Regions from separate parts of the Paenibacillus sp. FSL E2-0190 genome, predicted to be linked through region 3. Evidence: riboswitches for the same ligand, from Rfam matches in the RefSeq annotation. Region 3 holds a riboswitch; each other region holds the start of a gene.
The links. A riboswitch is a leader RNA that binds a small molecule or an ion and turns the genes downstream of it on or off. The one in region 3 is predicted to bind cyclic di-AMP.
Positions count from the first base shown of each region.

Region 1: linked by a shared signal. The riboswitch ahead of NST25_RS00190 (3D domain-containing protein) and the one ahead of NST25_RS02670 (hypothetical protein) in region 3 are both predicted to bind cyclic di-AMP.
Region 2: linked by a shared signal. The riboswitch ahead of NST25_RS25790 (TrkH family potassium uptake protein) and the one ahead of NST25_RS02670 (hypothetical protein) in region 3 are both predicted to bind cyclic di-AMP.

Region 1 is NZ_CP150306.1:41,256-44,536, reverse strand. Features, by position in the region: gene rsmA (16S rRNA (adenine(1518)-N(6)/adenine(1519)-N(6))-dimethyltransferase RsmA) at 1-93, opposite strand, end outside; gene rnmV (ribonuclease M5) at 90-641, opposite strand; gene NST25_RS00190 (3D domain-containing protein) at 818-1,984, opposite strand; cyclic di-AMP (ydaO/yuaA leader) riboswitch at 2,270-2,499, opposite strand; gene NST25_RS00185 (TatD family hydrolase) at 2,698-3,281, opposite strand, start outside.
Region 2 is NZ_CP150306.1:5,878,347-5,881,627, forward strand. Features, by position in the region: gene NST25_RS25785 (TrkA family potassium uptake protein) at 1-499, opposite strand, end outside; gene NST25_RS25790 (TrkH family potassium uptake protein) at 513-1,871, opposite strand; cyclic di-AMP (ydaO/yuaA leader) riboswitch at 1,936-2,111, opposite strand; gene NST25_RS25795 (CPBP family intramembrane glutamic endopeptidase) at 2,432-3,281, shown strand, end outside.
Region 3 is NZ_CP150306.1:604,098-607,378, forward strand. Features, by position in the region: gene NST25_RS02665 (hypothetical protein) at 1-344, opposite strand, end outside; cyclic di-AMP (ydaO/yuaA leader) riboswitch at 413-577, opposite strand; cyclic di-AMP (ydaO/yuaA leader) riboswitch at 997-1,186, shown strand; gene NST25_RS02670 (hypothetical protein) at 1,438-1,854, shown strand; gene kdpA (potassium-transporting ATPase subunit KdpA) at 2,071-3,281, shown strand, end outside.

The DNA.
Region 1 (3,281 bases), 560 kb from region 3:
ATTCTGTCCCAGGCTTTTCTTGAACTTGAATCCATAACGTTGAATAATCTCTTTGGTCCGTTTTGGAGTCGAAATTTCCTCTCTACCACTCATGAAGTAATGCCTCCCTGATCAATTTGGGCGAGAGCCCCGGCAAATTCCTCCCGCGTAATCCCAAACATCGCCAGCCGCTTGTACAGCTGTTTGCCGTTACAATATCCGATTCCAAGCAAATTACCAAGTGCCATACGTCTTTCAGCAGCCCGAGGGTGTACAAGCATTCCAGCGGCCATAAGATCATCAATACCAATCAAAGCAGGTGCTCCTTCAAAAGAGGTATGTACATTACGCAGCGCATGACGAATCGCCTCTGGCGATGCATTCTCTACACCGATATCCCCTTTTCGAGTTGCGTCCTTCTCTGGAATAAAAGCATGCTTGCAGCCCGGCACCTTCGCTGAAACGATTTTACGAATTCGCTCCCCAGCATGGTCCGGGTCCGTAAGAATAATAACCCCTCTACGTTCCATAGCAAGCGCGATCTTAGCAATTACAGTCCGGTTTACAGCAGAGCCGCCTGTCTCAATGGTATCCGCTTCTACAGCACGCTTAATGGCTACGGTATCGCTTTTGCCTTCAACGACGATTAATTCCTTAATCATATTTCTTGACTCCTTCCAAAAAAAGCAAAAAGAAGAGGATTCGCTCCTCTTCTTTTGGTTAAAGAATGTATAAGTGATGAGCGGTTGCTCTGCGATCAACGAAATGATCATCCAGCGTTCCTTAACGGTTATCATCACTATAGCTTATCAAAGGATTTTTTGCAAAAGCTTCAGTTCTAGTTAAGCTCTGGTTTCACAGGTCCAATCACATAAACGGTACGTGATTTACGGCCGAAATTACGAGCATGGCTCAGGGAATCATAATAGACATCCACTTTATTGCCTTTAATGGCACCGCCAGTATCCTCTGCACGGCGGAATCCAAGCCCATCGATATAAACCCACCAGCCAATAGGAATTACATTCGGATCTACTGCAATTGTACGACCTTCCGTTACGCGTGTTCCGGAGGCAGTTTTAGTACCTATCCCTGGCTCTTCTGACGAATAAGCTGTCATGGAGACGTTCTTAATCATCTTCTTGTACTCAAAGTCTACGCCAGCCTTGCTTGTGACGTTCTTAGTCTTAGCGCTAACTTTAGTCGTTTTGGAGGTAGTGCTTGATTTGGAAGTTGTTGTAGCTTTAGCAACTACAGTAGGCTTAGGAAGTGCTTTAGTACCAACGGCAATGATCTTATCTTTTGTTACCGTTTGTACTTCCTTGCCGATCATGCGCATAGAGGCCAGTTCTCCGTCTTGATAGATCTTTTCAATATGCTGAACCATGACGCCTGGTTTGCCTGCCTGTGCCACTCTAACTGTTCCCACAGTAAGGGAGGGATCTGCTGTCTTAATAACACGGAAAGGTAAGTTAGTTGTTCGCTGTACCGTTTGCTTGTTGATACGAACGATCTTAATCTCCATGTCAGCAGAGATGGTGGTGTCTAACGAAGGAAAAATCTTATCATAGCCTTCTAGGTTGATACCCAGTTTGTCAATCGCTTGACCGATAGTGTCTTCGGTCGTATATAACGTTTTTGTTGCTCCGTCCGCAGTAAGGCTAAATTTCTGCGCACGATTGATAACGACACGGTCACCGTCTTTTATTTCATCACTCAGACCTAAAGATAATTCATCATGCGGCTGCAGCGAAATTTGCTCTTTCTCCAACACATCACCAAGAAGTGCTTCTCGCGTTTCAAGTGTCTGTGTTTGCCCGTCTATTACTAAAACTAATTGTTTATTACTTTGACCGTGTACGTACAGCAGAATTAACAGCGCGATTGCGATTGAAATCACACCTGCAAGTAAAAGTACGCGAGTATTTACTTGCTCCCACCGTAATGCGAAAGACCTGCTGGATGACTGCGAATCATGGGATACCTCTGGTTGGAATAAGCCCATTCTCTCCATCCTCCTTACATAGCCTCGTCGTCAATTTGTATATCATGAGGACTGAATTTCTTTGACGAAACTATTTGAGATTGTCACAGGATACGCACGTATTAACTTAGCGTCTCCTGCTCATGGATCGCCTGCTCGGCACAGCTACTCCCACACCTGTTATATAACAGTATGCGGGCAACATTCAGTTTATTCAAAAATAAAGAAGCCTAAAAAGAGTTCTCTTGAGGACTCTTTCGTGGCTTCTCCGATGTCAGAATACGCGGGAATGTTTGTGCACGAGGTTGCCTCTCTTACTTGCGCTTACGGGGTTAGCTGTCGGGTTCGGACGAAAGAGAGACGCCCTATTTCAGGTCACCCGCTCACGGCGGTTGCCCTTAAATTCACCCCAAAGACCACGTGAAGAAATCAAATATTGTTCTGCGGCAATTCCTAGTCGTATTCAAGATACAGGCATGCGGCAGTTCAATATTGGTTCCCCCGTTCTCCATACGGAGACTCAGCGAGACGATCCATGAATCAATGGCTGTCACAATAACAACAGCTCACATCACTGAAAAGATGATATCCTGTTTTGATGCATGTTGTAAAGGACGATTCAACCACGTTTACGCAAATATATGGTTAAAATATTGTAATAATCAGCCGTTTTTATATTAAAAAAGTTTAATATATCGGCCATTCTCTATTTTTCACCCGTTTTACTCCTGTTTTCAGACAATCCCAAATCGTTCCAGTGCGTTCGCATACGTAATTTTAGCTAATTCTTCCCATGTTAACCCTTTAATTTCAGCCGCAGCCTCTGCTACTAACTTCACATGAGCACTCTCATTTCGCTTGCCTCGGAAGGGGTGTGGAGTCAAATATGGAGCGTCTGTTTCGATCAATAATCGGTCCAATGGCGTCTGTGCAAGCACCTCTTTAGGCACTCTGGCATTTTTGAACGTGATCGGTCCTCCAAATGACAAATGAAATCCTAGGTCTAGACACATTTTTGCGGTTTCCCAGCTGCCTGAGAAAGAATGCATTACGCCACCAATTTCATTTGCTTTTTCCTCCCGTAAAATCCGTACGACATCTTCATGGGCATCACGGTCATGTATACAGATTGGCATTTTTAGTTCACGGGCTAGTCCAATTTGTTTGCGGAAGACCTCCTGCTGCACATCCTTGGGAGAGGTATCCCAATAATAATCCAACCCAATCTCTCCGATGGCCACCACTTTCTCATGGCTGCAAAGAGAGGCGATCCAATCGAGGTCCCCCTCTTTCATATCAATCGCATCCTGTGGATGCC
Region 2 (3,281 bases), 1.7 Mb from region 3:
AATCAGACAAGCTTCTGCCGTTCATGCAGGACGGTACGGTCAGCTCGACAATTTTATAATCCTTGGACAGTTCAATATAATCCAGCAAATTGGGCGTCACCAGCTGATGTGCCACACGAATCCCCATATCCCGCTCCGGAAAAATAACCCGATCAACCCCCAGCCGCGACAGTGCGCGGCCATGAAGGATAGAGATTGCCTTAGCCACCACTTGCTTGACTCCAATCTCCTTCAACAAAATGGCCGCCAGAATGCTTCTCTCCATATTGTCACCAATCGCAACAATCCCACAATCAAAGTTCCGTACACCAAGCGAGCGCATAATTCCCTCATCTGTAGCATCTGCTACTACCGTATGCGTCAGCTGATCGCTCATTTCCTCCACGCGTTCTTCATGGTGGTCAATGCCGAGCACCTCGTAGCCCATTTCCATCAGCTCAAGCGCCAGGCTTGAACCGAAGCGACCTAAGCCGATTACTACAAATTGCTGTGCTTTCATTTCTAATTAACTCCTATCCAATAATTATTTTACCTTCCGGATACTTATACAGTGGTTTACCCTGTTTGGGACCGAGTGCATACGCTAAGGTTAGTGGACCTAGCCGACCTGCAAACATCGTCAGACAGAGTAGAATCTTACCGATCGCTGACAGTTCCGGAGTTAGCCCCATAGTCAGTCCTACCGTAGCAAAGGCGGAGGTCGTCTCAAACAAGATTGCCAAGAAATTACTGTCTTCAGTTGTGGAGAGTATCATCGACACAGAGGCGATTAACAACAAAGCCAGCAGCGTGATCGTTAATGCCTTGTAGATGCGCTCTTGAGCCAGCCGATAACGGAACAACACAACATCTTCCCGTCCACGCAGCATAGCAATTACAGCACCAATCATCATCGTAAAGGTTGTTGTCTTAATCCCCCCGCCCGTTGAGCCCGGAGAAGCACCAATAAACATAAGAATCACTATAAAAAATTGTGTAGCCTGCCGAAGTCCAGCAATATCTACTGTGTTCGCGCCAGCCGTACGGGGAGACACGGATTGAAAGAAGGCCGATAATATTTTACCGCCGAAATTCAGTGAACCCAGGGTACGAGTGTTAGTAAACTCAAATATAAAAATAACCAAAGCTCCGATCAGAATCAGCCCTGTACTGGTGGACAGGACAACTTTACTATGTAGAGACAGCCTGCGGGTTACCCGAAACTCCACCAGATCTGACATTACAATAAAACCAATCCCGCCGGAGACAATCAGAAACATCACAATAATATTCACAAGCGGATCATATACATAATCAGTTAAACTGCGAAAATCCCCAAAAATATCGAACCCCGCATTATTAAACATAGACACCGCATGAAATATGCCATAATAAATCGCTTTTCCCAACGGCATATCAAAAGCCCAGCGAATAGACAGCAGCACAGCGGCACAGCCTTCTATGACAAGAGAATATATGAGGACTCTCCGGATCAGTCGCACAATTCCTTCCATAGAGCCTTGATTCATGGCTTCCTGTAGGATTAGCCTGTCCCGCAAAGATATTTTACGCTTTAACACCAGTGAAAATAGAGTGGCCATGGTCATAAAACCTAAGCCGCCGATCTGGATCAGAATCATAATTACGGTTTTTCCAAAAATGGTGAACGAAGTTCCGGTATCCAGCACAACAAGCCCTGTAACACAGGTTGCCGACGTTGAAGTAAATAATGCATCAATAAATTCCACGGAATTCCCGCTTGTGCTTGAGATGGGCAGCATAAGCAGCAAGGCCCCTATCAGAATGATCGATGCAAAACCAAGCACCAGTATCTGCGGCGGCGAGAGCTTCAGAAACTTAAATTCAGAAATCCTGCGAAACTGTGAAGCCACTTTGCTCACCTTCTTATCAAAAATTCCAACAAAAAAAGCACTGGAAAACCAATGCTGACTTGGTTCCTGCAGTAAATTAGCCTACGAGGTTAGCTGTCGGATTCGGACTGTGCAGGCTGCCCTATTCGTTCCCAGAACGAAATTCACCCCTGATGAAAGTGCCATTTATCGTGTACACTCCACTTTTCATCACTTCTTATGGTTCCCCCGTTTTCACCAGAAATTCGGCTACTATACAATTGCATACAAATTATATACGTTATTTAGTGAATTCACAAAGACACAATTAATGCTCATTCACATGAAAAAATGCGGTTTAAAGAGACTGCATCAAAAGGAGTGCCTTTTCTCATCACTTTTCCGTGTTTTCCCTGCAATTACACCGATTCTCATCATTCGTGCAGAAATGAACACGATAAAATTCATGGTATAAATTCACATGACTATTCTATACTATCTCTATTACCCATAAAAAGAACATATAATGTTTTTTGTAACCAACCAGGCACTAATACTATAATGGAACATAACATTGTCAGTACATAACAAGGAGGCGTTACATGAATCCCGTCGGCCAGCCCTTACAGCAACGTGCCCTCTCCAAGAGGCTCATCATCTCGGGCATTATCGGTCTTATTCTATTTATTATGTTTCAGATTTCCCCTTCACTGCTTAGTAGCCCTACAGGTGAAGATACCACCGTCATTAGCAAGGCAGAAGCCCGTGACCAAGCCATATTATTCGCAGAACAAAAGCTCAACTACACCGAAGCACCAAACGATCAATGGAATGTACTTTACCAGACGGACTCTTCCTTTTATGGTTATATGTCTCGCGAGAAGCTTGTGGAGGACTACACCAAGAAAAAATTGGATCAAAACTATCCTTTTGATGTCTTTCGGGCAACGCTTACTCCTTCAGCGGAGCAAGAGCCGCAAATCATCGTTGACCTCAATATGTATACCGGTAAGATTGTCGCTTTCTCAAAGGCTGCAAAAGTTGTCTCCGATGAGGGGCCAGGCATTGCTTCCGTTGGTGCAAAAGAGGACAAGGGAGCTGACCTCACTCTAGCGCAGAAGGAGAATCTTGCTCGTCCTTGGCTTCAAGAATGGGAAGTAAATCCTGCCAAACTACAAATTGAATCGAATACAGGAAGCCATGGGCTAGTATATACGGATAGTACTGTTCAGGTCGGCGAATCCTTATTGCACTATTATTTTGATTTCAGTGGAGAGCAGGTATCCAGCTTTAATGCCGGATTCACTGCACCAGCTTGGCATACCTCCTACGTACAAGGACAGACCTCTTTAGCGGAAAAGCTAACATTATTCGGTTACGGTATACCCACACTGATTTTAGGAATTCTGGCACTCGTCTACAGTATTCTTAGAAGAGAGCATACTTCCTTTA
Region 3 (3,281 bases):
GCTGTAAACCACGGGAGCTTTTGGTGTGATGACCAATCCTGCTGCTGCTGTTGTTCTCGAATTTTTTTATATATCTCATATACAATCTTAGAGTCTAAACAGTCTTTACAAGAAGAAGGTGTGCTGAACTGGCGAAGGGCTTGGATCTGGTTCTGGCCAAATGCATAGCCTACAATGTACCTGTGATTATGTTCTTCGAACCACAAGGCCCCGAAACAAACGTAATTTAGACTTATCGGCTCAAGCAGCCCTTGATGTATCCCTAAATAATAGTGCTTCAAAACATTCACCCCATCCAGCGTGCTATCACCTAATAAGCTCAGGTAACGCAAAAACCGCAGCAAGAGGAGGACCTCTGCTGCGGTTTTGGATTACAGGCAGATATACCTGGGCCAAAGCGTGGCGGATCAAGGGTCTCTCTCTTTACGCTTACGAGGTTAGCTGTCGGATTCGGACGGTGAGAGTCGCCCTACCTATTGAGACTTATGCAGTCTCCTTTGGATTCACCCCAAGTAGGCCAGGTGGCCTGATGGTTCCCCCGTTCCCTGCGAATGCAGGAACTCAGCGTTGATTGTTTTTCATGAATTAGATTCAACCCGAATCATACTCTTTTCAAGATTTTCTGTAAAAAACGGAAAATGTTCTTTTAGAGCAATTTTAACCATATCCTGCCGACTACGACTGAAAAACGAGGTAAATAGGTATTTATGGCGTGTTATCGCGCCTCTTTCTCGCTCAGCCTCAGCTTCTTGCGTTTCTACCTATAATGGGAATTTGCAGTATTTTCGCTCTAAAAAGGTGAAAAAAATCACATGGGTTATAGATAGCGATTAAACGCTCCAAACTCGAGTAAACAAGAGATATAGAGAGATTAGATATCAAGTAAGCGCTATCTAATGGGAAAATAGTTTTTAATTTGCATTATTTTGGCATCATTCAGGTTTTACAAGTCTTCGTGCATAAGAGTATGATTACTCCTGTTTCAACGACAATCGAATATTTGATCCGCTTAATTTCCGATAAGGAAAGCGGGGGAACCAACAATCGGCAGCCGATGTGAGAGTCGGAAGCCGGTTATGGGGTGAATCCTGTAGAGGGTGTGAGTGAGCTCGCATCTATACAGGTAGGGCGACTCTCACCGCCCGAATCCGACAGCTAACCTCGTAAGCGTATGGAGAGAGGATGAGTGCAATGTGACCGCTAGCGAGCCACAGAGGAGATCCTTTGTGGCTTTTTGCTGTGCTCTTAGAAGCAAAGCATTTATGGAGGCCTCCCCTAAGAGGTCGCTAAATTCATCATTAGCGGTATTTGTAAGGCAGCGTCTAATGACGTGACACAACCGAGCTTTAGGTTGTGCCCGAAAATGACGATAGGTCAACATCCTTTCGGAGATTTTCGTTGCCTCCTTGTTGTAAATGAGCAGGAGGAGAAAAAAAGATGACGGATCAGAATGAATATGTGCTTGTATGTGCGCCTACAAAGGCGGGAGAACATTTCATTAAACTTCTGAAGTTCAGGGGTATTAAGATGGCGGGATTAACCAACAATGTGGCTGAGAAAGCTTTACTTGAGGAGCTCGGGATTGAGCAGGTTATTCTAGTGGATACCCGCCATCAGAGCACTTGGTTTCGCCCATCGTTCCCGGTAGGCAGGGTATATCTGTTTGAGAGCAGCTTTCCGCTTTGCTGCCGCTATATTCAGATGTGCCGTACCTGGACGACACAGCCGATTTTTGTGATTACAAGTTCAATAAATCCTAGATTGGTCTATAAAAGACTTGGTGCGAGCTATGTAATCTATTCCCATAGTGGTGATGCTGATTTTCTAATCGATAGATCACCTCATCAAGGATAATGGAAGGAGTGCGGAAGATATGATGGATCTGTATATGGTGGCTTCGTTAGCTGTAATTTACGGGTTATTTTATGGCTTTATGCGCTGGTGCGCAGGTGTAGTTGAGGATACGGGGAGGGATAAGCTGTGATTCTAGTAATCGCTGTTACCCTACTGTTGTTTATATATCTGGTTTACGCGTTGATTCATCCTGAGAAATTTTAAGGAGGGGCATTCATGGGCATTTTGCAAATAGTCGTCGTAATTGTAATTCTCATCTTGCTGGTCAAGCCGATGGGAACGTATTTATATCATGTATTTTCTAACGAACCGAATCGTACGGATCGCTGGTTTGCAGGCACAGAGAAAGGTATTTATAAGCTGATCGGCCTGAAAAAACGGGACGGAATGTCCTGGAAGAAGTATGCACTCAGCTTTGTTTTAACTAATATCGTACTGGTTGCTTTCAGTTATATTTTTCTAAGATTACAGCGGGGATTGCCGCTGAACCCGAATGGAATTGCCGATATGGAACAGACGCTTTCATTCAATACGGTGATCAGCTTTATGACCAATACGAACCTGCAGCATTATAGCGGGGAGACGGGACTATCGTATTTTTCACAAATGGCAGTCATCACGATGATGATGTTCACGTCTGCAGCGAGCGGATTTTCTGTTGCGGTTGCTTTTGTCAGAGGGATTACAGGACAGAAATCAGTCGGGAACTTTTTCGAGGACTTCGTAAAAGCACATATTCGTGTATTCATTCCATTAGCTCTGCTAGTTTCATTGGTGCTGGTAGGATTGCATGTGCCACAAACGCTCAAGCCATCGCTTGAGGTCACTACACTCGAAGGGCAGACGCAACAAATCGCTATCGGTCCAGTCGCTTCTTTGGAATCAATTAAACACTTAGGTACGAATGGTGGCGGCTTCTTCGGAGCCAATTCAGCGCATCCTTTTGAGAACCCTAATCCACTTACGAACGTTCTGGAGATTCTCTCTATGTGGATGCTGCCAGCCTCTTTGCCATATATGTACGGATTGTTCGCTAAGAACAAACGTCAGGGCTGGGTGATTTTCACAGCAATGATGACCTTGTTCGTACTACTGCTGGGATTGAATTATTATGCGGAAACCAAAGGCAATCCAGCTATCAATGCGCTGGGGATCGAGTCTTCGCAAGGCAGCATGGAAGGTAAAGAGGTACGTTTTGGTATCCCGCAATCTTCGCTGTTCACTTCGGTAACAACGGCAGCTACGACAGGTAGTGTTAACAATATGCATGATACGCTGACACCGCTGGGTGGCATTACCCCTCTGGCCCTAATGATGCTCAACAACGTCTTCGGGGGAAAAGGTGTCGGACTAATCAATATGCTGATGTATGCCATCATGGGCGTCTTCTTATGTGGACTAATGGTCGGCAGAACACCAGAGTTTCT